DNA from 3 places in the Paenibacillus sp. V4I7 genome. Region 1 is predicted to be linked to each of the others. Evidence: riboswitches for the same ligand, from Rfam matches in the RefSeq annotation. Region 1 holds a riboswitch; each other region holds the start of a gene.

Evidence for each region. Region 1 has a riboswitch for ZMP and ZTP ahead of QFZ80_RS04845 (bifunctional 5,10-methylenetetrahydrofolate dehydrogenase/5,10-methenyltetrahydrofolate cyclohydrolase). Riboswitches for the same ligand answer to the same signal wherever they lie in the genome.
Region 2: it holds a riboswitch for ZMP and ZTP, as region 1 does, so the genes downstream of both, QFZ80_RS20245 (DJ-1/PfpI family protein) here and QFZ80_RS04845 (bifunctional 5,10-methylenetetrahydrofolate dehydrogenase/5,10-methenyltetrahydrofolate cyclohydrolase) in region 1, are expected to answer to the same signal.
Region 3: it holds a riboswitch for ZMP and ZTP, as region 1 does, so the genes downstream of both, rpiB (ribose 5-phosphate isomerase B) here and QFZ80_RS04845 (bifunctional 5,10-methylenetetrahydrofolate dehydrogenase/5,10-methenyltetrahydrofolate cyclohydrolase) in region 1, are expected to answer to the same signal.

What each region holds. Positions count from the first base shown of each region.
Region 1 is NZ_JAUSZD010000002.1:795,674-805,207, reverse strand. Features, by position in the region: gene QFZ80_RS04850 (FAD-dependent oxidoreductase) at 1-2,111, shown strand, start outside; ZMP/ZTP riboswitch at 2,192-2,271, shown strand; gene QFZ80_RS04845 (bifunctional 5,10-methylenetetrahydrofolate dehydrogenase/5,10-methenyltetrahydrofolate cyclohydrolase) at 2,332-3,183, shown strand; gene QFZ80_RS04840 (hypothetical protein) at 3,310-3,489, shown strand; gene QFZ80_RS04835 (DUF2524 domain-containing protein) at 3,802-4,002, shown strand; gene QFZ80_RS04830 (hypothetical protein) at 4,041-4,250, opposite strand; gene QFZ80_RS04825 (M14 family metallopeptidase) at 4,354-5,229, opposite strand; gene racE (glutamate racemase) at 5,390-6,199, opposite strand; gene QFZ80_RS04815 (polysaccharide deacetylase family protein) at 6,317-7,303, opposite strand; gene QFZ80_RS04810 (disulfide oxidoreductase) at 7,391-7,810, opposite strand; gene QFZ80_RS04805 (glucose 1-dehydrogenase) at 7,919-9,082, opposite strand; gene QFZ80_RS04800 (glycoside hydrolase family 15 protein) at 9,101-9,534, opposite strand, start outside.
Region 2 is NZ_JAUSZD010000002.1:4,115,535-4,125,068, reverse strand. Features, by position in the region: gene QFZ80_RS20270 (GerAB/ArcD/ProY family transporter) at 1-196, shown strand, start outside; gene QFZ80_RS20265 (Ger(x)C family spore germination protein) at 193-1,314, shown strand; gene QFZ80_RS20260 (GerAB/ArcD/ProY family transporter) at 1,370-2,470, shown strand; gene QFZ80_RS20255 (Ger(x)C family spore germination protein) at 2,467-3,591, shown strand; gene QFZ80_RS20250 (hypothetical protein) at 3,706-3,927, shown strand; gene QFZ80_RS20245 (DJ-1/PfpI family protein) at 4,104-4,697, opposite strand; ZMP/ZTP riboswitch at 4,760-4,838, opposite strand; gene QFZ80_RS20240 (GlcG/HbpS family heme-binding protein) at 4,989-5,462, shown strand; gene QFZ80_RS20235 (sugar phosphate isomerase/epimerase family protein) at 5,525-6,355, opposite strand; gene kduD (2-dehydro-3-deoxy-D-gluconate 5-dehydrogenase KduD) at 6,356-7,108, opposite strand; gene QFZ80_RS20225 (DeoR/GlpR family DNA-binding transcription regulator) at 7,127-7,882, opposite strand; gene kduI (5-dehydro-4-deoxy-D-glucuronate isomerase) at 7,917-8,750, opposite strand; gene QFZ80_RS20215 (hypothetical protein) at 8,943-9,107, shown strand; gene QFZ80_RS20210 (helix-turn-helix transcriptional regulator) at 9,478-9,534, opposite strand, start outside.
Region 3 is NZ_JAUSZD010000002.1:7,195,199-7,204,732, forward strand. Features, by position in the region: gene QFZ80_RS33650 (AtpZ/AtpI family protein) at 1-171, opposite strand, end outside; gene wecB (non-hydrolyzing UDP-N-acetylglucosamine 2-epimerase) at 385-1,521, opposite strand; gene upp (uracil phosphoribosyltransferase) at 1,617-2,246, opposite strand; gene QFZ80_RS33665 (ABC transporter substrate-binding protein) at 2,441-4,279, opposite strand; gene QFZ80_RS33670 (serine hydroxymethyltransferase) at 4,418-5,668, opposite strand; gene QFZ80_RS33675 (TIGR01440 family protein) at 5,734-6,339, opposite strand; gene rpiB (ribose 5-phosphate isomerase B) at 6,380-6,838, opposite strand; ZMP/ZTP riboswitch at 6,942-7,022, opposite strand; gene QFZ80_RS33685 (low molecular weight protein arginine phosphatase) at 7,099-7,692, opposite strand; gene QFZ80_RS33690 (manganese efflux pump MntP) at 7,751-8,311, opposite strand; gene QFZ80_RS33695 (L-threonylcarbamoyladenylate synthase) at 8,376-9,449, opposite strand; gene spoIIR (stage II sporulation protein R) at 9,512-9,534, opposite strand, start outside.

The sequences.
Region 1 (9,534 bases):
GCAGCGAAATTCGCGTCTGGGTTTGTGGTGCTACCTCCCACGGTGTTCATCGAAATGCTAGAGAAACTGGTATCATGGGTGAACTATTTGTGGAGAACCAGTACCGCAATATTGATGGAAACCCTTATATCTGGGACCTGATCGTACTGGAAAAAGTCAAAGCAGAGAAGAATATCACGTTGTTCTTGAACACGGATGTCCATGAAGTCCACGCCGATGGTGACGAGACAAGTCGAACGATTCGTTCTGTCACAGGCTGGATGATGGGATCTGAACGACGTATTCGTTTTGACAGTCGAGTTTACCTCGATTGTACAGGCGACGGGTTAGTCGGTTTCCTCGCAGGTGCGAAGTATCGTATTGGGCGTGAAGCCCAAGAGGAGTTTAATGAGGAATGGGCACCACTTGTCGCGGACGATATTACACTTGGAAGCACCTTGCTGTTCTATACAAAAGACGCAGGCCGCCCGGTCAAATATATCGCACCAAGCTTCGCGAAAGACATCACACAAACCACTATTCCTATGAAACGCGTCATTCGCAGCGGAGATAATGGCTGCGCTTATTGGTGGATTGAATGGGGCGGTGAGCATGATGTTGTTCATGAAAATGAGCGAATCCGGGATGAGCTGTCCTCTGTCATCTATGGTATTTGGGATTATATCAAAAATTCCGGTAAATTCGAGAGTGAAAACCTGACGCTCGAATGGATCGGCTCCATTCCGGGGAAACGGGAATATCGTCGTTTCGTGGGGGACTACGTGCTCAACCAGAACGATATCATCGCCCAGGAGCTGTTTGAAGACCGTGTCGCTTTCGGTGGCTGGTCGATCGACTTACATCCACCGCAAGGGATGTATGCCACAGCCAAAGGATCTAAGCACATGCATATAGACGGCAATTATCATATCCCGTTCCGTTCCCTCTACTCCGTCAACGTGACGAATATGCTGATGGCGGGACGCAATATCAGCGCGTCCCACGTGGCCTTTGGCACGACTCGCGTCATGGCGACATGTGCCGTCATAGGCGAAGCCGCGGGCACAGGAGCCGCGCTATGCGCGGCAAAGGGCATCTCCCCCCGCGAGCTGCACATCAGCCACTTGAGCGAGCTTCAGCAGACGCTGCTTCGACAAGACGCAGCGGTCCTCGGTCTGAAGAACGCGGATGCGGCCGACCTCGTGCTCCGCGCTGAGATGACCGCGTCCAGCACCATGACGCGACTTGCACTCGAGCAATCTGCGTCGGTGCTGCCGCTGATCGCGCATGTGGCGCTGCTCGTGCCCGTAGATCCGTTCATTGACGGCATCGAGCTGCTGCTGGATGCTTCGGAGGCTACGGAGCTGACAGTCGAGCTCTGGAGCACTGGGAAGCCGCAGAACTACGTCCCACACACACAGGTGACGTCTATTCAAGTGGCAGTGGCTGAGGGTTCTCAGCAGTGGGTAAAGGCAGCCCTTTCTTGGCGTCCTGAAACCGCTCAGAATGCTTTTATCATTCTCAGAAGCAACCCGGTGCTTTCCGTTCATCTATCCGCCAAGCCTCAGACAGGCGTGCTGTCCTTCAAACATGATGCTGCATCAGAAGACACCGTAGATTTCGGTGATATGCATCATCATCAGCCGGTCATTGATTGGAGCGCTAAAGCATTCAATCGGAAGCCAATCTGCTTCCGTCTGCTCTCTCCTACATCCGCATTCACAGCCGATAAAGCCGCCGATGGGTATAAGCGTCCTTACGGAGGCCCACATCTGTGGTCGTCGGCTGGCTTGGATGCCTCCCAGCCAGAATGGCTTGAAGTCAGTTGGCCGGAGGCTGTGCGGATTCAGAGCGTACATCTCACTTTCAATGATGACGTGAACGAAGATTTAATTAATTTGCATCATCATCGGACGGAATTCGAGATCATTCCTGAACTGGTCAAAGACTACAAACTTCAGGCCTTCATCGGCGGTGACTGGACTACAGTGGCTGAAGGGCTCGATAATCATACGCGCAAACATGTTCATCTTTTACCGGAAGCTGTGACGACGGATCGACTTCGTGTGGTCGTTGAAGCGACGAATGGGACGGAACGGGCAGAGATTGTTGAAATTCGTTGTTATGGTTAATCGAAGGCAATCAACAACAGCCATAAATCATTCTAAGAGTTGCATATTCTATAACCTGCAATTATGATAAGATCAATTAAAAGTTGATGTGTGACTGGCGAAGCATGGATACCCATGAGGAAGCACATTGATGTTACAGCCGTACGCCTGGGCAGAGGTAAGGGGATTCATCCCCTTGCCTCTTTGTGTTTTTACAAACAAATGAAGGGTTGAGGGTAAAATGAATTCAGAAAAATTGATTTTGGATGGTACACGCGTTGCGAAAAGCATCAAAGAAACGTTAGTCGAAAAAATCAACCAACTGTCTGTAAGAGGTATCCAGCCATGTTTAGCTGCGATACTTGTTGGCGATGACCCTTCTTCCGAAACCTATGTACGTATGAAAAGCAGTGCATGCAAGCAGCTAGGCATTGATTCCAGACGAATCCACCTAAATAAAGCAACGACAACAGAGGAGCTTGTTGCCGTTATCCAACAATTAAACGCGGACCCTCAGATCCATGGTATTTTATTGCAGCATCCGGTTCCACACCATATTGACGAAAGAGCCGCGTTTGAAGCTATTCAGATCGAAAAAGATGTGGATGGTGTTACCATGCAGGGCTTTGCTCAAAATGCTTTTGGAATGGCCAGCTTTCCATCCTGTACCCCAGCCGCCATTCTAGCTATTCTTGATTATTATCAGATTCCAATTGAAGGCAAGCACGCGGTAATCGTTGGTCGGAGTCCTATTCTAGGTAAACCCGTATCACTTATGCTGCTGAATAGAGACGCAACCGTAACCATTTGCCATTCAAAAACATGTAATCTCCCCCTCATCATCGGATTAGCTGATATTGTCGTTGCAGCCGTTGGTAAACCTGCATTTATTCAAGGAGCATGGATAAAGGAAGGTGCTGTCGTTTTAGATGCTGGATATAATGCTGGTAATATTGGCGATGTCGATTTCGATGCTTGTCACAAAAAGGCCAGCGCAATTACCCCTGTCCCTGCTGGAATAGGCCCGGTGACCATCGCAATGCTGCTCAAACACACCGTCCTTGCTGCCGAAAAAAGTAAAATGATTACTTGAGTTTCCGACATTCTTTTTTCTAAAATAGGTCTTAATAACCCTTGCTTAACCTTACATGGTATGTTATATTAAAAGTGCATCAAATCAAGGTTTCCACTTCAAAAAGTTGACATAGGAGTGATACAAATGGGCAACAATTCCGTACAAATCCCGCAAGGTGAAGAATTGATTCGTGTAGAAATGACGGTTAAGGAAGCGCTTGCATTGACAGGCACTAAATTTAACCAAAACCACAAATTAGAGACAGATGCGATCAAGAAGGTTAAACAATCCTTAGAAGATAAATTGCTGACACCGAACCATTAATCCATACTCAACTCACCGCATATAGCCCTGACGAGCGATTTCAAATCGCTCGCAGGGCTTTTTTCATTAGATCCCTCATCCCTCAATGGCCTTGGTCGAGGATTTCTCGTTTTTATCGTATCAAATTCAGCTGAATGCTTATAATAATCACGCACCGCTCAAAATCCTACATCATAAGGAGTGAACAACCAAATGTCAGAAGATCATAAGCAGCAAGGGCACGCCAGACAAAACACAACGACACGAACACAAGATCAAAGCAGTAACAAGAAAGGTAAGAAATAACGCTATTCCACATCAGGAGGCCGATATATGCTCGATCAGTTAGAAAGCAATTATGACTGTGCGAATGCGGGCTCTGACCTGCATAGTTTAAAACAAGAACTTGAACAATTCCAAGGGCAAGCAGCCTCTTCAGACAAAGAACAAGAAGAGCATCGGAATCGACTTGAGAATCAAATACGTTTTATTGAAAATAAGTGTTCCATCCCAAGCGAACATATCCCGAAATGAAGAAAGTCCACGCCTTTTGAGGGGCGTGGACTTTTGCATTAGTTGACTTTCCTTCTTGTCAAAATACACGGAACACCTTTACCGACGGCTCCTGGTTCAGACATCATGGCCAAATACCGAAGTCCTCTTGTGCACGGTGTCTTACAAACCGCACACGTGGACGATTCCACAAGCCTCATCGTGTATTGCACTCTGGATGAAAGTTCTTTCTTCTTGGATGCCTTGCCCTTCCCTTTAGGTGGTGCCATATCCACGCCTCCCAACTGTTTCCTTACTTCAGTATATGAAGTCTGGGCGGAACGGTTCTTGGGAAGCATGCTCAAGTTCGTTATACTTGTCTATGACAAATTTTTAAAATTCCATCGCCGTCAATAGGATCGGAACCAATTCCTCATAGAGTGCAGCGAAAGATTCCACGGGCAATGGGTTTACCCCAAATCCTACTTCAACGGTAAAGCCGGGTCTACGAAATTGTTGGATGAACCAGTCTTTGTAACCCGCGTCACTGTCCGTCAGTTTAACAGCCTGATAGCTGCTGACCAGGGCTAATCGCTCGGCAAATGCCTCAGATTCCGATGGCTCATAGTCGCGATAATTCCAATAAATCTCCCTACCCTGGGTATGCAGCGCCACCACAAGCTCAAAATCATGTCTTTCTGTAAATTGAGCTAAAGCTGCTGCCTCCGGTTCCGTTAACGGTGCCTCTCCACTGTAATCGCGCTCACCAGGTCCAGCCTTCTCTCTACGCATTGCCTCTTCTTCCCAATGTGCAGGGAACTGGTCATTGAGATCAACACCGCGAATATTGGCCTTCCAATTTCTGAAATCCAGCGATCCTCCATTCCAATTCAACAGCGGATCTCGGAAAGGATGTTCTTCGGTAACGCCAGACAGTACAAGTTCCACGCCATCAGGATTCACCATGGGTACAACCCAAAGTGAATACTCCGATAGTAGACGTCTAATGTTGCTGCCATGCCATGCCGTCCCTCTTGCGTAGGAGCAAGCAAGGTCTTCCACGAATTGCATGAGTAACGGTGTCGTTATCCATTCATTCGCATGCAGCGCTGCATTGAAATGAATCTCTTTCGTACCTTGACCAATTCGCAAAGCTGGTATGCTTTTCCCCATCACACTTTCGCCTATCTCTTCTACATGAAGAAAAGGATATATCTTGCAGAGCCGATTCAGTTCTTCACAAAGTGTCCAATACCCGTATCCTAACACACGACCACCTCACAGCCCATTTACTTAGTTCGTATGGCTATGATTATGCCCGCAGGCTTCGAATCATGCGGATTCATGCGGAGATACCTTTAGCACGCTATACAACTTAGCTTCCTCTAAAAATGCAAATAGACCCTCATCAGGGTCTATTCGCATTCACTCATAAAATATTAGGCACCTGCCAAACGACAGGCGTTATTGAAATTTGCTCTTTCAGCCAATTCTGCGCAATTTGTTTAAATAATTCGGGCTCACCGCTGCAAAAAAATTGATGGATAGGAAGCTGCCCCGATGAGGCCAGCATGTCGCGGTGATAAAGGATCGTGCTGATCTCTCTTGCCGTTTCGTCTGCCGAAGAAATCAACGTCACATCCGGTCCCATGACACGAGAAATGGCCTCTACAAGGAAAGGGTAATGGGTGCAGCCTAGGATTAAGCAATCTATCGGTTTGCCGATTAGCTGTCTAAGCGATTGCTCGACAACCTCATTTGCACTCTCCGCACCGAAAAGCCCTTTTTCTACGAACGGCGCTAACAGTGGGCAAGCTTCGCTATATACTTGAATGTTCGGTGAAATCAACCTTAACGCATGGTCATATGCATGGCTGCGAATCGTTCCATCCGTACCGATAACTCCAATAATACCACTTCGCGTAGTTTTGATCGCGGCTCTCGCTCCAGGCGAAATAACGCCAATCACGGGAATGGACACCCGTTCACGAATATCTTCTATGGCCACTGCCGTTGCTGTATTACAAGCGATAATAATCATTTTAGGATTAAATTGAATTAAGTACTCGACAATTTGCCGAGTGAAGGTTCTTACTTCTCCAGCAGAGCGGGGACCATACGGACTTCGCGCTGTATCTCCGAAATAAATCACTTTTTCCTGCGGAAGCTGTCTCATTAGTTCTTTTACTACAGTTAATCCTCCGACTCCGGAGTCCAGTACGGCTATCGCTTGCTGCACACCTATCCGCTTCCTTTGCCGGTTAATGAATTACGTAACCACATGGATAGGATATGAGCGTACAAGCTGAAAGGTACCTAGGTGAAAGTATCAGATTTCTGGTCTGACACCTATTCTTTAGGAATGGAGTTCACTCACAATTCCGAATTCATAGCCTTTTTTCTTGATCTCTTTGCAAATACGGGCCAGTGCCTGCATATTTTCTAAAGATCCTTGATGCATCAAAATCACATTACCATCATGCAAATTATTCATAATGTCATTGTATGGATCCTCTGCCCCGTTGGCTCTCGGTTCCCAATCTCGCATAGCTGTAGACCAGAATACAGAAGTATAGCCCATGCTGGAAACTAAGTTCAAATTATGTAAATTGTAATGTCCATAAGGAAAGCGGAAATATTTCGCGACTTCTTTACCTGTAAGTTTTTTATATAACGCTTCGAAATCCGTAATTTCTTTGCGAATCTGATCATCCGTCATCTCATTAAAGTCGTTATGCGTCATCGTATGGTTGGCAACGAAATGACCATCCGCTACAACCTTTTTCAAATACTCAGGATTTTTCTTAATGTTATTGCCCGAAATAAAGAAATTCGCTTTCACATTGTTTTCTTTTAGTGATTTAAGCATGAGATCGACTTCTATTAAAGGACCTCCAGCATCGATCGTTAAATAAACCTTTTTGCCGGTCCCGATCCAAACTGCTTTCTGGTCCTCCGTTAAGGATTTTGTTTCTTTTGGAAAATCAGGAACTTGCCCCGTTTTCTTTTTCATGTAATACCAGGAATAAGGCACGCGATCGCCAGTCACTGACTTGGTTTTGGAATAATTACCTACCACTGCTGGCTTTGGTGTTGCGGTTGGTTCTGGGGCTGTTGTTGGCTTCGGTGTCTTACTGGGAACGGGTGTGGATTGAGGTTTAGGTATGGGTTTAACTGTTGATTTAGGCGTTGGAGTTGGAGTCGCCGCTGCAGTTGTTGTTGCTTGTGGCGTAGAGTTTTGGGCTTGACTCATGTCTGGGGATAATAGGCTTATGTCTGCACAACCGATCAATGTTGCGCTTAGAACGATCAGTAGTGCAGCACTTTTGGTAATTGGCTTCATCGTAGCACCTCGTTGTTAGAATGAATACTTACGTACTCATTTCGACAGCGCTAGACAATTTCCCTGCCTATTTTAGGTAAACGGTGTTTATTTCGTAGCTCGATACGTCATAAATTGAAGAATTGTGATGAGAATAAAAGCTGTGCCAGCAAGCATAGGAATCGTGATGAAGCCCAGCCAGTTCAAGTAATCGACATCACATGGAATAGGGCCGCAGCCTGTTGCTGATTCGTGAAATACACCCGATTGCAGCAGAACATGATAGATGGAAATACAAGCTCCCCAGATGGTCAGCGGCAGCACATAGATGGTTAATTTGTAGTCTCTGCGCACGGCTGCAATGCCTAATAGGATAACTAATGGATACATAAGAATACGTTGATACCAACATAATTTACAAGGAATAAAGTTCATTATCTCTGAGAAATACAGGCTTCCCAATGTGGCTATTAATGCAAGTAGCCATGATAGGTGCATCCCATTATCTCGCAACCATTTATTTGACATCAATGCTCGTCCTCCCCTTCCTTCTCATTATAAAAAAATTGTGAAAGGAAGTCTAACAAGAGCGAAAATGGCCAAGCAGTTATCAACAAGCCTGCTTGGCCATTTCCATTAAACGGAGAAGCTATATATAACTTCATTCGTTTGTTTCACGAGATCATCCCACTGTTCCACAGGTACAATATCCACAACAGCTTTGATCGGTATGTTGTTAAAATCCAGCTTTGGCACGTCTTCCAAAGTCATCCGATTCGTAACCAAGCGGTCGAGCCAGCCTGGAAACTGCTTCTCCATTTGCTGTAAACGGTAAATGGCAGTCTCAAAATCTTTGCGTGAAGCGTTAACCGAACCGATCACGCATTTATTCTCCAGCACCATGCTCTGATTGAGCATGTCAGATGAGATCTCCAGCTTACGGTCCGCTGGCGTGACACCCAGCAGCGCCAATACACCGTTCGGTGCCAGAACAGACATAGCCTCGAAAGCTAGAGGGCTGTAGCCTGTGCATTCGAGGATCAGATCTATCGGCTTGCCGAGACCATCGGCATAAGCCGTCATAGTTGCCGCGCTGCCGCTGTCAGCGCCGGCCTCCTTGTACACACCTCCGCTATCCTTCACAAGCTGCGCTTGTAGACTATCCTGCGGAGATCTGGACCAGACATACACATCTAGCCCCAGCAGGCGGCAGGTCATCGCAGCGAGCAAACCAAGCGGTCCAGATCCGAGTATGAGCGCAGTTCTCGGCTCCCAGATTAACCGCTGTTGGACACGCAGAACTTGGTCCCACACTTTCTCAACGATGCTCTGCGGCTCAACTAGTACCCCATGCTTCAGCAGTTCCTTCGGCACCTGAACCAAATATCGACCTTCCTCTAAATAATACTCGGAGAGGAAGCCGTGAGCCCCTTTAATGCCCCGTTCTACAAACTCACCGGTCTGACAAAAATCCGAATGACCATTGCGACAATTGACGCAGCTTTGATTTCTACAAGGCCGCCTTACAATGGCAGTTACGAGATCCCCAAGCTGGAATCCACTTTCCGCCCCAACTTCAGCCACAACCCCTAGCGACTCATGCCCCGTGGTCAAATCATCTTCACCTTCGGGAGGAACGCCGTATTTCTCCTGTAGAATTTCCTTGTCCGTGCCGTCAAGTCCAACTGCTAGCACCTTTACAATGACTTCCTGAGGGTGGGAAATCACGGGGTTCTTCACATCTTCAAGCTGAATAGTCGGGTTCCCCTGTCGAAGTTGCTTGACGCGAATAGCCTTCATTGCTTCCTCTCCTTCCAACTAATGAACGACGGGTTCCAGTACTTTATCCTCACTCGCATCAGCGGCTTGCTTCGTTCCCTTCGAGGTCAATAATTTTAATTTCGACAAATATTCTTGCGTCACCTTAATAAAGGAAGCATGTGACCATGTCAGTGGTGAAACAGACATAGGCTCTCCTGTGAAAGGATGCACTTGCTCAGCCATCACCCCTGAAGGCGAAGCATGTAGAATAGCCCAACGCATCAATTTTTCCGCTTCCAACAAGTCCTGAACGGTTTTGGCAGATGCCACCAGCCATTCTGCGTACCAAAGGGTACATATGAACCAAGGATTGCCAGGTACCTTAGCTACGTCATTGGTGACTTGATGATAATAGTCGTTCTCATAACGGGCGATACCGCCGATATCCGTATGTACCCACAATTTTTCCTTCAGAATCTTCATCGTTGCCA
Region 2 (9,534 bases), 3.3 Mb from region 1:
TCACCGCAATCATTTGCGGATACTGTGGTTGATCACTGCTCTGAGCACGTTTTTCTTCATACCAACTTTTAATCAGAACGATCGCATGAATGATTTTCTTATTCAGATTGGTATTGGAATCGAATATGTTTTTCCCGGTTGCTTACTCGTATATTTATGGGTGCAAGATCGCTTTCAGTGGGGGAAGCGTTTATGAACAAGCGGCTCCTTCATGCTATACTCATCGCCACGGTTATCGTCATCATTGCGAGCTGCAGTGACAGGTTAGATATGGAAGATGCTACACATGCCTTATTAGTAGGTTTTGATCTCGATAAAGAAAACGAGCTCATTCTATACAGCACATCTCCAGTTTTCAGCAAAAATGTCGAGAAAAAAACGCGTGAACTTAGAGTGAAACCACAGACGAATCGTCAATCAAGAGGAAAACAAGACAGTTATACAGAAGGCGTTTTCCAAGGGAGAAGTATTCAAGTCCTACTACTATCTAAGCGAATATTGCAGCAAGAAAATTGGTTCCAATTAACGGATGTTTGGTTTCGCGATCCGAAAAATCCGCTAACTCCAAGGATCATTGCTTTCGATGGACCTCTCTCTGAAATCATATACCTGAACCCGAAAGATCAGCCGATGCTGCCCATATTGCTGCGGGAAATGGTAGAAACGAAGAACGCCCGATCGGAAACGGTTAAGACGACTTTACAGGGGCTGCACCAACAAATACGTGAAAAGGGTGTCACTCCTATCATCTCTGAAGTTCGATTGAAAGATAAGCAGATTGCGATAACAGGGACGACACTGTTGGATCATAAAGGGAAATATGCTGATTCTCTGAACATGCAGGAAACTATTCTACTGCGCATATTGCAAAAAAATACAAAAAAGAGCGTCAACTTAACAATTCCCATTCCCGGCGAAATGAAGATTGGACCGTTCCATACAGATAAAGTAAGTTTAAACGCGGATGAAATAAAGGTGAAAATCAAGACCTCCTTCCTCAAGGACAAATTTCAGTTCCATATGCACATTACCATGCGCGTTGGACTATCGGAGCTTTTGTTCCCTTTCGACGTACGTAGTCAAGGAAAAGAGTTAGAGAATAAGATTACCGAACAAGTGCAAATGAATTTTGAAAACCTCATAAAGAAAATACAAACGGATAAAATTGATCCGATAGGGCTCGGGCTCTATGCGCAAGCGCATGAATATAGCCATTTCAAGAAAGTGGAAGATCATTGGGGTGAAACGCTGGCCAATGCGGACATTCATGTTTCCGTTAAAACAATCATAGGAGCTATGGGAACAGTGAAGTAACAGCCTTGTATGCATACGATGCGCTTCTTAATAGAAAGCTCTAGGGGGACAACAAGTGAAAAAATATACCTTGAATGAAATCACCTTCATGCAGTATATCCTTCTCAACTTCGGAATGGTTGTGAGTATCGGATTTTTGTCGCTGCCGCGAGTATTAGCCGAACAGGCAGGCACGGCAGGCTGGATTGCGCTCATCATCGTTTGGGTCATCTCCATAGTGGCGAGTCTGATCGTCATACAAGTGATGAAGAGGTACCCAGATGGTACCTTGTTAGATCTATTGTCGATGTACTTGGGCAAATGGGCAGGCAAAGCGGGAGCCGTCCTATTTGCCCTCTATCTCTTTTACTACGGATACACAGGTCTCGTATATACCATATTGATTTCAAAGCAATACCTTTTGCAGCAAACCCCTGATTATATCATTATGCTTCTGCTGCTCATTCCCACTTATGTTATTGTGCGGAACGGACCACGCATATTGGGCAGATATGTGGAAGTGATAATACTCCTATCTCTATGGATCCCCTTCGTTTATTTGATTCCGCTTAAGGATGCTCATTGGCTCCGTCTGCTTCCTGTTCTTAAAGAAGGATGGAAGCCTGTTTTCGCAGCGTTACCATACACTTTATATTATCATATAGGTTTTTCAACCACGTTTATTTTGTATCCGTTTCTCAAAAACAAGCGGAAGGCCGCAGCAGGAATCGTTATCTCGTATACATTGACGATGCTCATGTATTTGTTCATTACCGTTATCTGTTTCGTCTATTTCAGTCCAGATGAAATTCTGGAGTACAACGAACCGACGATCAATGTATTGAAAGCTATCGAGTTTAAGTTTATATCACGGATCGAAGTGCTATTTATCGCGTTTTATTTACTTATCTTTTCATTGTCATGGATACCCACGATGTACATGAGCGTTTTTTGTACAACTTGGCTAATTGGAAAGCAGGACCACCGCAATCATTTGCGGCTGCTTTGGCTTTTCATCGCTGTGGGCACGTATTTCTTCATGCCTACTTTTTTTCAAAGTGAACGGATGAATACTTTGCTTGGTCAGATCGGTTTTGTTGTTGAGTACTTAGTGCCTGGTTGTTTACTCCTGTATGTATGGATACATGATCGTTTGGGGTGGAGGAAGCACTTATGAACAAGCAGCCGCTGTACGTTTTGTTCATTATCATGATGATTGCAATTGTTCCGGGGTGCAGTGACCGGTTGGATCTGGAAGATACCACAAACAACCTAGCTCTCGGTTTGGATCTTGATAATGAAAACAACATGCTTGTATATATGAATAGCCCTGCATATGGCAGAGATATAAAGAAGAAAACACTAGAAGTCCAAGTGAAATCGCAAACAATTCGTCAATCGAGAGAGAAACAAGATGAATTTGCGCCAGGAGTTATTACAGGCAGAAAAGTTCAGGTCATACTTATTGGGAAACGCATCTTGGAACATGAAGACTGGTTTCGGATACTTGACGTCTTCTTTCGTGATATGAAAAATCCATTAACACCCAGAATTATCGCTGTCGATGGATATATCTCCGACATAATATTCCTACATCCGAAAGATCAGCCGATGTTACCTTTAATGTTGCGGGGGATGATCGATACGAAGAGCGCTAGATCGGAAACGGCAAAAACAACACTGCAGCAGCTGCATTGGCAAATGTATGAGAAGGGGGTTACGCCCTATATTTCCGAAATTCAGTTGGACAAGGCCAAACAGATCAGGCTGGTTGGCGTAACGCTTCTGGATCATAAAGGGAAGTATAAAACCTCTCTGAACATAGAGGAAACCAGTTTACTTCAAATATTGAATAAAAACGCCAAGAAGCCTGTTAGCTTTACACTTCCGATTCCTGGTGAAAAGAAGAGCGGTCCATTCCATACAGACCATTTAAGTATATCGGTTCAAGGAATGAAAACGAAAATAAAAACCTCGTTTAAGCAGAACAAGTTTCGGTTCGATATCAACATTAAAATGCCAGCCGGTCTTACTGAACGTTTATTCCCCTTTGATGTACGAAAGAATGGAAAAGAGTTAGAGAAAATGATTTCTGAACATATGCAAAAGCAATTCGATAGCCTCATCAAAAACATACAGAAGCATCAAATCGATCCGATCGGGCTTGGTCTCTATGCGCGGGCCCACGAATATAGTCAATACAAGAAAGTGGAGGATCATTGGGGAGAAGCGCTGTCAAAGGCAGACATTCATGTTTCCGTTAAGGTGATCTTAGGAAGTATGGGGCCCGTGAAGTGACTGATTTTGGAGCGTGTAACCACCTTTTTGACATAAAGTTGATCATGATTGGCAGCAAAAATTTGCGTTTTTCTACTTATGCCTTTACACTTAAAACAAAAATGGAGTGGTGAAATGAGTAAAGGCAGAGTTTGGAACAAGGGTAAACGCAACGGAGGTGGCGGACCAGCGGCTGGAACGGGTTATAAGGAAAAGCTAGCGGCCACCATGCAAGCGGAGGGTAAAACCGTCGAGATTATCGATCTTAAGAATCCGATAAATCAGGTTCAACGTATGAATCGTGAGAATTGGGTCGAGAGGCCCGTTCGTGTTAACCGTGAACAACCTAAAAAATAATACAGATAAGCCTATCCAGACACTTTATGAGTGTTGGGTGGGCTTATTTTATTTTGAAAGTTCCCCCCTGTTGTACAAAGTGCAACAACATGAAAGGGATGAGCGAGTAATTAAACACTTTTCTTTCACACTCTCGTCCAAGGCAAAGTGTAAGCCGTATATTCTCGAGTAGCTTATTACTCCAAATTTACATTTGATAACTGTCCCGCTTGATAGTAAGGGTAATCCATCTTTTGTTGAACTTGCTGTACGAAATGTGAATCCGTAAGCGATTCAATGACGAATAATCCTAAATCAATGGATGCCGAAACTCCGCCGCCGGTAAAAAGATTCCCGTCTCTGACGATTCGTTTTTTAACGACTTCGGAACAGTAAGGCGTCAATAAGTCATAAGCGGAAGGATTGGTGGTTGCCTTTTTTTCATGTAAGAATCCGGCTGCACCTAGTAACAACGCACCTGTACACACAGAAGCTTTGTAAGTCACTTTAGCTGAGGTTTGGAGCCAAGTGATGAAGGCAGAGTCGAATCTAAGGCTTCTCGTTGAAAATCCGCCAGGTACAAACAGGAGATCATATCCTGATAGGTCGGGATAGACATGTCTTGCCTTTACAGTTAAGCCTCGGTCGTCCGTAATTTCCTCCTTATTGGAGCAAAAATCCCAAGTGACGTTCTCTTTGGCTCCCAAAATGCCCATCCATGTGATAGCTTCAAAGAAGCCAGCGAAGTCTAACGTGGTCATTCCATCGAATAGTACGAATGCCATTTTCATACACAGCCACCTGACCTTTCAATTGTCATAAAAGCACAAAAAAGCATTTGATTAAGGATCAAATACTTTGCCCAGGCGTACGGCTGTTAGCAATGTGCTCCCTCATGGTTATCCATGTTTACGCCAGTCACACATCGGGTTGATTTCTATAATCTTACAATTACTCGCACCGAAATTCAATATCTTTTTTCAAGTGACGACCATGACATAAACCTTTCACGTCCCCATATGAATGGAAGAGGCGTTTGTTGCGTACGTCATAATGGCCGACAAGCTGGGAGGGAATGACTTATGAAATCGGTGTTTAAGCTTGAAGTAGAGGAAGCGAGAGTCATGATCGCAGCAGGCATACAAGCGGCAATAGAAGCGAATACAGCCGAAACGATATGTATCGTAGACGATGGCGGGTATCTAATTGCGTTAGAAAGAATGAATGGCGCTCGCAATACGAGCCCGGAAATCGCCATAGCTAAGGCTTTTACAGCTAGCGGTCACAGGCGTTCTACGCATTTGTTTAATCAGCCAGGTGGCCCAGCAACCATCCATGGTGAGGCATTTGGTATTCATGCAATGATGCCGGGTAAATTTGCCATTTTCGTCGGTGGGCTTCCGATTGTGGTGAACGGGAGTGTCATTGGAGGAGTCGGTGTAAGTGGAGGAAATGGAGAGGATGATATTGCGGTGGGGGTTGCGGCGTTAAAGGCGCTGCAGTCTTATTTGGGTAACGCGTATGAAGTCATGACAGAGCCTGATATAAAGAAATAGACATCATTTCAAATAGGAAAGCCCCAGTCCCTCAGATGATAGAGAGAACGGGGCCAATTTCCTTAACTCAAAAGGCTTCTTACGTATTGAATGGTTTCGTCAATCGTATCATCCGCAAGTTGTTCTAAAGAGATGTCGATCCCCGGTTTTACCCGGTGCAGCTTCTCTAAGAACGTTTTTGTTTGGAAAATACCCTTACCAGATCGTACCTCTTGCCGTTTGTTGTTCTGAATGACAACATCCTTAAGATGGGCAAGGACGATACGATCACCGAAAGCAGCAAAGGCTTGATCCAGGAAAACTTCTTGTGCCTCAACAGCAGTAGGTGGCATTAGATTCACTGGATCAAACACAACCCCCAGATTACTGGAAGGAATCTCATCCAAAATTCGAACCATTTTCTCAGTACTAGATAACGTGTGAGTGAATACGGGTTCGAGTCCGATGAAGACACCCCAACGCTCAGCTTCCTCTGCCAATTCTTCAACTGTTTGCTTGAGGATTGCCCAACCAATGGCTTCATAACGTTCGGAATCCTGCGAAAGGTAAGTCGTTAGGTCAGCTGTTTCCGTCGCAACGATAGAGGTACCAAAGTCTCTGGCGAAACGCAGATGCTCTTTGAACCGGTTGATTTCATGACGCCGCTGCTGCGGATCTGGATGAATCGGATTGATATAACAGCCAAGCACGCCAATCCGAATACCAGCACGATGGAATTGCTCGCCAATGTGGTTGGCCAGAGCAGGGCTGAGCCTACCGAGGCTGGTGTCAATATCACTAATCGCTTTGCTGAGTGCCAGTTGAACGAAGTCAATGCCTCGTCCGCTTAGCTTCTCTGTTAATTGCTTCAATGGAAGATGGCCGGCAGCATGGGCTAACGTTCCGATTCCCATCTATCTAGCCATCCATCCGCCGTCCACGCATAGTACGTGTCCGTTCATATAATCCGACGCATTCGATGATAAGAAAACAACAGGACCTTTCAAATCCTCTGGTGAGCCCCAACGGCCTGCCGGAATTCGATCTGTAATGGATTGTGTGCGTTTTTCATCTTTGAGGATAGGAGCTGTATTATTGGTCGTCATGTAACCAGGAGCAATGGCATTGATCTGGATACCTTTCCCGGCCCACTCGTTCGCTAATGCTTTAGTAACACCAGCGATAGCATGTTTACTCGCAGTGTAGCCAGGAACATTAATGCCTCCTTGGTAGGTCAGCATAGAAGCGATGTTCACGATTTTGCCGCTGCCGCGCTCAATCATGTGACGGCCAATCAGCTGGCATAAGAAAAAGGCAGAGTTCAAGTTCAGATCAATGACATCATGCCAATCTTGACGTCCATGGTCAACTGCCGGCGTACGTCGGATGATTCCGGCATTATTGACGAGAATATCGACGCCGCCGTAGATGCCGATGGCTTTGTTTACCACATCCTCAAGGATGTCTTCGTTGCTAAGATCAGCTGCGATCAGCTCGGCTTTGCCGCCTAATGCTCGGATGGCTTCTACCGTTTGTACGCTTTCGGAAGAGGATACGGCAATGACTTTTGCGCCTGCTTCAGCAAGGCCAATGGCCATCGCTTGACCAAGACCGCTGGAAGCGCCGGTTACGAAGGCTGTTTTGCCTGTTAAATTAAAAAGTGTCATGAAGGATACTCCTTTTCACTATTGAGTTACGATCTGGATGCCAGCCTCACGGTACTGCTTGGCAATATCAGCGGGTAGGGCACTGTCTGTTAGGATCATAGCCACTTCGGACAAGGCAGCGAACGTACGTAAGGCACACTGTCCGAATTTGTAATGATCGGCAACGCCATACACCGTTGCACTGTTTCTAATCAATGCACGTTTATAATCGGCATGATCACTCGTGTAGATGGTAAAGCCGTGCTGTAAATGAACACCAGTGGCAGAAATGAACGATTTCTGAATGTTGAGCTTATTCACATATTCCACGGCTTCAGGACCTGCGAGCATGTTGCGCAGACGGTAGCCGCCTGGAACAACCAGCCGAATTTCTTCCTTATGCAAGAGCTCGGAGATAATAAATAAATCGTTCGTTACAACAGTAAGCGGCTGATTTTCCAGCCGCCTAGCAATTTCAAGGGTTGTGCTGCCGCCATCGAGGGCAATAATATCTCTTGGTTGAATGTATCGCAGAGCAATCGTCGCGATTTCGGATTTCTGATCGGCATGCTTAATGATCGGCTCTTTCGTTGAAAGTATGCCGAGCTGATCACTTTGAGCGAGCATCGCTCCGCCATGAATGCGGACAAGCAGCCCTTTTTCTTCGAGTTTGGCCAAATCTTCGCGAATCGTTTTACCTGTAACGTCCAGCCGTTCGCTAAGCTCGTTAACGGTTACTTCTTTCTGTGCCAGAAGTATTTCCATAATGGTTTCATATCTGCGTAGAGGGTTCATCGGTTGTCATCCGTTTCTAAATTGAGGTTACCGACTATTTTAAATCTTTCATGGCCACGGCGTCCATATCATCAAAAATTTGATTTTCGCCAGCCATGCCCCAAATGAAGGTGTAATTGTTCGTGCCAACACCGCTATGAATGGACCAGCTTGGGGAAATGACAGCTTGCTCATTGCGCATAACTACGTGACGTGTTTGCTGCGGCTCACCCATCATGTGGAACACAACCGCATCTTCCGGCATGTCAAAGTAGAAATAAACTTCGGAACGACGATTGTGTGTATGAGAAGGCATTGTGTTCCACATATTGCCTGGCTTCAGAAGCGTCATACCCATAACGAGTTGACAGCTTTTTACGCCGCCTGTGTGGATATATTTGTAAATCGTACGCTCGTTAGAAGTATTGATGCTACCTAAGTGAGTAGGAGTAGCTTCGCTGATGGCGACTTTTACCGTTGGATATGTTTGGTGAGCAGGTGTTGAATTAAAGTAGAATTTCGCTGGATCTGCAGCGTTATCACTAGCAAACGTAATATCCTTCGCGCCAAGACCAATATAGATGCAATCTTTGGAATCCATGTTATACACCGTTCCGTCAACTGTGATCGTACCTCTGCCACCAACATTAATGATTCCGATCTCGCGGCGCTCTAAGAAATAATCAGCAGCCATTTCTTTCTTGTCAGCTTGCAGTTGAAGTGAGCCAGTAACAGGAAGCACGCCACCAATGATGAAACGGTCAACGTGGGAGTAAACCAATTTAATTTCATTAGGTGAGAACAAAGCGTTAATTTGAAACTCAGCTTGCAGGCGTTCAGTGTCAAATTGCTTTACTTCATTCGGGTGTGATGCGTAGCGGATATCCATCGGTTAATCTCTCCTCAAATTTGGTTTATTTATGTTGATATGTGTTCATATAGGTTTAATTTACTCCAATAAGGGGGTTTAGGCAAGAGTTTTTGGACCTATGTTTTAAAAGTTTCTATTTGGGTGAATAAAGTATGCGGAATAAGTAAACAACTATCCATCAGTTAGGTTAATACCTAGGAGGTTAAGTACATGGACAAGAGTCACAATTACGATCGTATAAGTAATGATGCGAATCCCACCAAACCTGGTGAAGAAGCTATATCATCGACAGACATGGTCAGTGAGGCCGTAGAGGAAATCATGGATAATATTAAAAAGGCGTTTTCGACCAGCGATCCCGATGATCGCGATTAGGACGTGGAAGAGCTTCTCCGGAGGAGGGGAGAGCGCTGAAAAGGACCTTGTTGTCTACGTGTGTTTGTGTAGATGACAAAGGTCCTTTTTCATTTAGGGTTAAGGTAAGGCGACGAAGTTTAGGCTAAAGTATTGTATTTTTTGCAACATTCGGTTGGAAAACGCTTGATTAGCTTGCCTAAAGTTGTAAAAAGTAAACTTTACACGGATAAGTATGCGAATGGTTCAGTATTACATCACTTAGGCGGAAATTACTTTGCATCAACCTTATAAACACTCTCAACCAAGGGCGGCGTAAGCCGTTTATTTTCATTGCACTCAATTAAATGGAGATTCTCCCTACGCTCTGTTGAAGCATTCGGACTACTCGCTAGCGTGCATCATTTCGGACAGTTTGATTCATTCTCCATTGGATCGGGGTCATGCC
Region 3 (9,534 bases), 6.4 Mb from region 1:
AATGCCCAGGAAAAAACCGATCATCACGCCAGTTATGATCCACCCTTTTGAACCACCGAAATACTTTCCACATACATATCCTATAGCTGTACAGATTACAACTTCTAATCCGATAGCAGATACTAGACCCGCAGCACGCCATGGATTGTCATCTGGCCTTGGTGATTCCAAAATCGTCAACGCCTTTCGTTTCTAGAGGGATTTTGGGCCATGCAGGTGAATCCTCATATATTGTATCGGAGCGGTCTTTCTTTTGTCAATTGACATAACTTCACAAGTCTCTTTGTGAGAAACTCCTCAGAGCCTTGCGGCTCTAGGGTTTGCGAGATTCCAAACCAAACAGTACAACTGTACGCTGTAGCGTTTGTCATGATTTTGTCACGGTTAGAATGCTTCCGGACGCTCAGAGGTCTTGCCGAAGTGATAAAGTATCGCTTGCACGATGCGTTCGGACGATTTTCCATCCCCATAAGGGTTGGCGGCTTGACTCATTTTGTTGTATAAATCTGGATCCGTTAGAAGCGCGCGAGCACACTCATAGACCACTTCCTCATCCGTTCCAACGAGTTCGAGCGTACCTGCCTGAATACCCTCCGGACGTTCTGTCGTATCGCGCAGAACTAGAACCGGCACACCAAAAGACGGCGCTTCTTCTTGAAGACCACCAGAGTCTGTCAGGATCATATGGGCGTGCGGATAGAAGTTGTGGAACTCGAAAACGTCAAATGGGTCTACCAGCTTGATGCGTGGATGATTGCCCAGGATCTCATGTGCAGGTTCCTTAACTGCAGGACTTGGATGCACGGGATAAACGATCGCAATATCTTCGAACTCATCCGCAATACGTTTGACAGCACGGAAGATTTGACGGTGAGGCTCACCTTGCGCTTCACGGCGATGCGCCGTCATCAAGATTAGCTTACGGCCCGCTGCCCATTCCAATACAGGGTGTTCAAATTTCTCTTGTACCGTGTATTTAAACACATCCGTAACCGTATTCCCCGTCACATATATCTGGGATTCAGATTTATTTTCTTTCCGCAGATTATCAGCCGATTGCTGCGTTGGTGCAAAGTGTAGATCCGCTAGCACTCCCGTTAATTGACGGTTCATTTCCTCTGGGTAAGGGGACATTTTGTTCCACGTACGAAGCCCTGCCTCGACATGTCCCACTTGGATTTGCTGCATGAATGCCGCATAGCTTGCAAGGAATGTTGTCAACGTATCGCCATGCACGAGAATGAGGTCAGGCTTAGCTTCTTGGAAGACAGGCTCCAAACCTTGCAGTACACGCATCGTAATTTCATTCAGCGTTTGACGGTCTTTCATGACGTTCAAGTCGAAATCAGGTTTGATTTTGAAAATATCCAGCACTTGGTCGAGCATTTGTCGATGTTGAGCTGTCACACAGACAAGGGACTCAATATGTTCAGGATGCTTCTCCAGCTCCAAAATAAGCGGAGCCATTTTAATCGCTTCGGGTCTTGTTCCGAAGATCGTAATCACTTTTAAACGTTTCATCGGTTTCTTCTCCCCTTAGAGCTTTCTGTAAGAAAGCTAACTTCGTAAGCATTAACCTTAGAGCTTTGCATAGCAAAGCTATCTTCGTAAGCCAATTATTTAGTGCCGAACAGACGATCTCCTGCGTCACCAAGTCCCGGTACGATATAGCCATGATCGTTCAAGTAGTCGTCAACGGCGGCTACATAAATATCAACATCAGGATGCTCTTGTTGAACAGCTTTGATCCCTTCTGGTGCTGCAATTAAACACATCAGCTTCATTTGTGTACAGCCTCTGCGTTTCAGCACTTCAATCGCCATATTCGCGGATCCGCCTGTGGCCAGCATCGGGTCAATGACAATTAACTCCCTCTCCAGAACATCCGTCGGCAGCTTCACATAATATTCGACAGGCTGAAGCGTGTCAGGATCACGGTACAGGCCAACATGTCCAACTTTAGCAGCCGGAATCAGCTTAAGTATCCCGTCTACCATACCCAAACCTGCACGCAGGATCGGAATGAGTCCCAGCATTCTGCCCGAAATAATACGGCAATCTGCTGTAGTCACTGGCGTTTTCACCTGTACATGCTCAAGTGGAATATCTCTCGTAATCTCATAGGCCATTAATGTCGCAACCTCGTCTACGAGATCTCGAAAATCCTTTGTTTTCGTATTCTCATCCCGAATATAAGTTAGCTTATGTTGAATTAGCGGATGATCACAAATAAATAACTTCCCCATAATTTCCTCCTAAAAACTGCGCTTTATATGTATTTCACAAAAAAATATCGTCATGGAACGACAAACCTCGTCCATTATATCATATGTTATCCAACTTATCCTCTGTAAAACCAAAGCTCCCGTGAATATCCTTTAGACAAGAAAAAACCACTAGGATTATTCACCCGAGCGGCTTTGGTATAACATGATATTTATTATTCTTGATCTGTCACTTCAACGATTTCGGGGCAGAACCAGATGCTCTTGAAATCAAACCAACCGAGCGTATTGAAAGAAATACCTTGAAGGTGTGGGCTATACACTAATTGTTGGGTCGTATGAAGAAGAAATAAGACCGATTGGTTTTGCGATAATAATCCTTGCATGGAGCGGATTCGTTGCAAACGCACCTGACTGTCAGGCTCTGCTTCGATGGAGGCAATTGTTTCATCGAACGTTCTGCGCTGCTCATCGGTCGCGTATACGCGCAGCGCCAAGTTGCCTATCTTATACATCTCAATCAGACAACGGGCCTCATCGTCATCTGCGACAACCCCTCCGACAACGATATCTGCACATTGCATCCTATGCACCTTGGACATTTCCTCAAAAGAATATTCCTGTAGAACTACCTGAATTCCGATTTCGAGGCATCGAGCATGAACCCATTCAGCTAGGGCACGGTTTTTCGGGGTGAAAATCATCGTTATCGGCTGGTCTTCATATCCGCATTGACTTAGTAATTCTCTAGCACGTTCAGGTTGGTCATCATCCGGCAGTTCGACTGGCGAACCGGTCGGCAAGAAATCCGCGGCAGGTATCGCATTATATAGTCCCAGTTCCTTAATCATACCGCTACGGTTAAGAACTAGCTGCAGCGCTTGACGAAAACGGATATCCTGCTGAGGCCCTTCCTTTCGTAAATTAAAGACTAACATGCTGGAACCCAGCATCATGATTTCTTTTTTGCACCAATGCGCCGGTGCCGGCTGTTTAGAATGACTGAGCTTGCCCATTTGGAAGTTCAGCTGCTGCCACCTTCGCTCACTTACCATTTCCGGCACGCAAAGCAGTTCGATCCGATCCAGGTGGGCGGACTCCCGGTAATAATCCTCGAATGCTTCGAATGTTACGCCTCCTTCATCATACCTCGTAATCCGGAACGGACCCGTCCCGACGGGCAGCATGCCCGGATCACTCACTTTCTGAGCACTGTACACATCAGCCGGTACGATCGCGGCCTGATAGGAACTTACGTAGTGAGGAAACATATAATTCGGCGCATTCAACTCGACTCTTACGGTCAGCCGATCCACTGCGCGGATGTCTCTGACGGATTCCAGCAGCCATCGGTTTGGAGAATCTTCCGTGCCTAGCTTGCGTACCCGATTAAGTGAAAAGACCACATCTGCCGATGTCATCTCACGACCATGATGGAATCGCACCCGTTTACGTAAATAAAACGTCCAGATCGTTGCATTCTCATTACATTCCCACTCATGGGCCAAACCTGGCTCTAAGCTGCCGCAAGCAGGATCAAAATAGATCAGCGTATCGAAAGCCTGCTTCACGAAATGGAGATCACCAGAGAATAGCACATCCACAGGGTCTAGGGTCAAGACTCTCATCTGCATTGGCAATCGAAGGGTTTCAGGATCGCCAGACTCCAGGGTCCCTCTATACCCGAAGTAACTTCCTAACCAAGCTAAGAATCGATCCATGACTCCTGGATCCAATCCTTCTATTTGAAACAAACTCATCGCACTGTTCAAATTCCCCTGTTCAACATGCAATTTCGCTTCAGTAAACAATAGATCCTCGACGGAAGCCAGAAACCGGATCATAGAACGGTTGCCGCGCCCGCGACCCGGTGTCCAGGAAATCCATGCCATCTCAATCATCTTACGAATCAGTATTTTCACATTGCGTTCCGTACAATACAGGTAACCGGCTATTTCTTCAACGGACACGGGCACATCCATATCGATTTGTTGAAAATTGTGAACCCGCATGATGGTTGATTTCAACTGCACGTACTGTAAAACAAGCTGCATGGATGCAACCTCCTTTTACACGAATTATCAAGAAGTATAGGTCTGCCCCCATACTTTCGTCAACAGCCCCTGGACCGATAAAAGGGTAAAAAAAAGCCGACTCCAGAGAGCCGGCCTGAACATATTTTCAAATTACAATTAATAAGTTAAACCTGGGTAAAGCGGATACTGAGCTGTCAGGTCTTTCACTAAACCGCGTGCTTTCTCCAAAACAGCTTCGTCTTTCGGATTTTTCAGGGTAAGTCCAATCACTTTCGCGATTGTTTTCATTGCTTCTTCATTCATACCACGGGATGTTACAGCCGGTGTACCTAGACGGATACCGCTAGTAATGAACGGGCTTGTTGGGTCAAAAGGAATCGCGTTTTTGTTAGCTGTAATACCAATTTCGTCTAGAACGTGCTCAGCATCTTTACCCGAAATGTTCAAGCTGCGCAAATCGATCAGCATCAAGTGGTTATCCGTACCGCCGGAAACAAGGTTAATACCTTCAGCTGTTAAAGCAGTCGCCAATGCTTGCGCATTGTTGATCACGTTTTGTCCGTATGTTTTGAAATCTGGTTGCAGAGCTTCACCGAAGGAAACAGCTTTTGCTGCAATAGTGTGCATCAAAGGACCACCTTGGGTACCTGGGAAAACGGCTTTATCGATCGCTGCTGCCCAAGCTTTGCGCGTAAGAATCATACCGCCGCGAGGACCGCGAAGCGTTTTATGCGTTGTTGTCGTTACGAAATGTGCATGCGGCACTGGGTTCGGATGCAGACCAGCAGCAACAAGACCTGCGATATGAGCCATATCGACGAAGAACAGCGCGCCTACATCATTAGCGATAGAAGCCAAAGCTTCGAAATCGATCGTACGCGGGTAAGCACTTGCGCCAGCTACGAGCATGCGAGGCTTGTGTTTGAATGCAGCTTTACGAACATCGTCGTAATCAATGCGGAAATCTTTCTCGCTTACACCGTAAGCAACGAAGTTGTAGAGAATACCGGATGCATTCACGGGGCTGCCGTGCGTTAAGTGACCACCATGTGCCAGGTTCATACCCAGTACCGTATCTCCAGGGTTTAGAGCTGCCAAGTAAACAGCCATGTTGGCTTGTGCGCCGGAATGCGGTTGAACGTTCGCGTGCTCAGCACCGAAAAGCTCTTTTGCGCGATCGCGAGCGATATCTTCAACGATGTCTACGTGCTCGCAGCCGCCATAATATCTTTTGCCTGGGTAACCTTCTGCATATTTGTTCGTTAACACTGTACCCATAGCTTCAAGAACAGCTTGGCTAACGATGTTTTCAGATGCAATAAGCTCAATTTTGTCACGTTGACGGGCAAGTTCAAGGTTCATGGCTGCTACAATTTTAGGATCTTGTTTGCTCAAAAAGTTTGTCATATTAAATTCCTCCTACAGGGTAGTCTTATCTGATAAGTCTTAATTCAATTTGATATCTTAAAAGTTTAACAATCTGCATCGGGTGCGGCTGTTTGATAGAGTTGTTCCGCTTCATCAGGTAGGTATACAGCTCTTGTACCTCCAATCAGCTTAGGCCGGGTAAAAGCCATCGTTACATAGGCATGGCCAATATTACGCACTGGCGGCCTTGCTGGCACAGCAACTGGGCGCAGATGCATCCCGATGAGCGTGCTGCCAATATCGATTCCGGCATGTGCCTGAATCGTCTCGACAACGACCGGCTTCGTGAAATGGCGATACGCATAGGAGGCCATCGAACCTCCGGCCTTTGGCACTGGAATGACTGAGACTGGCTCAAGCTGAGGCGCACGCAATAGCAGCTCTTCCTCAATAACGATTGCACGGTTCAAATGCTCACAGCATTGAAAGGCTAAGTGCAGCCTGAACTCGCGGCTTATGCGCTGCGCCGTTTCGAAGAGCGGCTTAGCCGCATCAAGCGTACCTGAGGTACCGATCCTATGCCCGAGAATTTCACTCGTGCTCGTTCCGATAATCAGAATGTGACCTGATCTTAGATTGCCGACTTTGACCAATTCCCGAAGATTCGTTTCAAAAGCCTCGGCAACATTAGAAAGAATGGAATCTGTCATCATGATCCCTCGTTTCTGGAATTTTCCGTTAGGAAATATGCTATGGATGCAATGTGAAACGGTCTTCGATACTTTGCACTTTGTTAATACGATTCTGGTGGCGAACACCTTGGGAAAACTCGGTTTCGAGCCAGATTTTCACGATTTCCTCCGCTACACCCGGTCCAATAACACGTTCCCCTAGGGCAAGTACGTTCGTATCATTGTGCTCGCGCGTCGCTTTCGCTGAAAATAGATCGTGTACGAGTGCACATCGGATACCCGGAACCTTATTCGCGGCAATCGACATCCCGATACCCGTTCCACAAATCAGAATCCCTTTGTCAGCTTCGCCTGATACCACTTGCTCACAAACTTTAAGCGCATAGTCGGGATAATCGACCGAATCTGCACAGCTGCAGCCGTAATCGACGACTTGGTGACCTAATGACTCAATAAAAGGAATGATAACATCTTTCAAACGATAGCCTGCATGATCCGCACCTAAGGCAATTTTCATGAATAGAACGCTCCTTTGCTTGTTCGAATTCGACCATCCTATTATATCCCAAAGCTCACCAGAAAACGAAAAAAAGAGCGGACACGCTAGAAAACGCGCGTTGCTCTTTTGCCCAGGCGACCGGCCGTATAGCTCAATGCTCCATTGTGGTTACTCCCACTCGTCGCCAGTTACATTGAGTCTTGATTGATACCTCTATTTTATCGCATTCTACCCCATGTGTAAAGATGTATCCGCAATTCGTATATCTGAAACCTGAGTTATTTGGAGTCTTCGTTTCGTGCACGTATTTTCTGAACCAATTTATCTAAACTCCCGCTGATTTCCTCTGCCGTTCGTCGGTAAATCTCTATGGAGCCTCCATACGGGTCAGAAATATCAAAGTCAGGAATCGCATGTTCAAGTTTAAAAATGCGGCTTCTTTCTTCAACAGACACGGCTTGCGAAAGAGCCTGTTTGAGCTGAAGCTCTGTAACGAGCTGCTCCCTTTCCTCAATCGCCTGTAAAATACGAGCATCATCCTCGACGTACTCTTTGAGCGTAAAAGTTTTCTCAATCGCACTCGGAAACCGCTGGATGACCGTGCGTTTATGCCCCATCGTCATAGTCAAAATGAGATCAGCCCAATTCACTTCAGACTCTTGGATCGCCAAAGAACTAATGGACTCCTTGAAGCCCGCTTCCTGTAAAAGCGATGCACTATTTCGGGAAATTGGACCGCCCGTCACCGCGGATACCCCTGCTGAACGAACCTCCGCCGCAAGTCCTTCTTGGTGCACCCTGATACGCAGCAAACCTTCTGCTAATGGACTGCGGCACGTATTTCCTGTACAAACAAATAGAATTCGCAACATGATTCCCTCCTAATCGTAAACATAAGCTAAGACGAAAACTTTCTATACCAATATTGTATCACAGTAAAAACTTGATCCCAAACGTGAGCAAAATAAGTCCGCCAAACGCCTCGCCATACTCGCCTACCCAGCCGCTTACCCGTCTGCCAACCAACAATCCGGCAATAGATAGCAAGCCTCCAAACAGACCAAAGATCAGCACCGTCAACACAATATCCGTTGCGAACATACCAAGGGATACACCCACGGAAAATGAATCAATACTGACACTAAGTGAAAAGATCGTTAGACCCCAAATTGTCCTATGATCAAAAGAAGCCGCTTCTTCTCCACGAATCGAACTATATACCATATGCGAACCCAAAAGAATAAGCAAACACCCCCCGGCCGCTGTAGCGACATTCCCTAGCAGCAAAGAGACATATTGCCCCATAAACATCCCCATCAAAGGCATAAGAACGTGAAAAATACCAATCACGAAGCTAATTTTCATAATATCAATCAAACGAATACCCTTCATCCCTATGCCAATCCCTAAGGAAAATGCATCCAGGCCCAAAGCAATCGCCATAATAATAATTGTTACCAGCTGCCCAAATTCCACCCCAGATGCGAGCATAGCGCTATCCCCCTTGTCCACGTTTCTCTCTCAAGATATGCGGACAAACAGGGAATCATGCTAGCTAAACACGTACAAGCCGGTGACCTGCTGCTTTACGAAGTCGATTCATAATCGCAAGGCCAATCCCCGTTTCTGGACAACCCTCTGCAGCAATATATTGAATGCCTTCTTGATCAAATTGCCTTAAGGCAGCATATAGATCCTGAGCAATTGTTTCCGGTTGCGATAATGATCCGCAGGCAATAACCAAATCAGCATCGTAATGAGAAGCTCTCTCCTCAAAAGTAAGAATACCCGTTGATTCATCACGTGCCTTGGCCGCATCAATATCGTTTTGAATCCATTCAGCAACAACTTCTGCATCTTCACCTTGAACGATATGCATAAATCCTTTTGGTGCGTAATGTGTATACTTCATCCCCGGAGCACGCGGTGTTTCGGAATCTTGTACCTCTTCCCGCTCTGGCTCATGAATCCGAATAGCAGGCAGTGCCGATTGCAGCTGCTCTGACGTAACACCGCCAGGACGTAGAATGTATAGCTCACCGCCTATAAGCTCGATCACAGTCGACTCGACACCAACCCCAGTTGCTCCACCATCCACAATCCCGCCAATCCGACCATCTAAATCATCTTTGACATGAGAGGCGAGTGTTGGACTAGGTCTGCCTGAGCTATTGGCACTCGGCGCGGCTATAGGAAGTCCCGCTTCACGAAGAAGCTGCAAAGCCACAGGGTGATCCGGAATTCGCACGCCCACAGTCTTAAGACCAGCGGTTACTAACGGCGAAATGCCACCTGTTTTCACAGGCAGCACAATGGTAAGAGGTCCCGGCCAGAAAGCCTCCATAAGCTGGCGATGATCCGCCGTAACACGGTCAGATAGAATTAAACTTGAGAGCTGTTCGACATTGGCAATGTGAACAATCAGCGGGTTATCTGAAGGCCGACCTTTCGCAGAGAAAATCCTTTCGACAGCTGCCGTATTCGTAGCGTCTGCCCCAAGACCATATACAGTCTCTGTAGGAAAGGCTACTGTTTCACCACGTTGGAGAAGCAGGGCAGCTTCAGCTAAATCCCCACCTATCTCGGTCCCTATACCCTGATCCACTTTCCAGTATTTTGTCACGATCATCTATCATCCTAACTTCAAAATAAAATTCTGATCCTAAATGGTAACAGGTGACTTATCTTAGCTTAGCTGAACCACGATACGATCT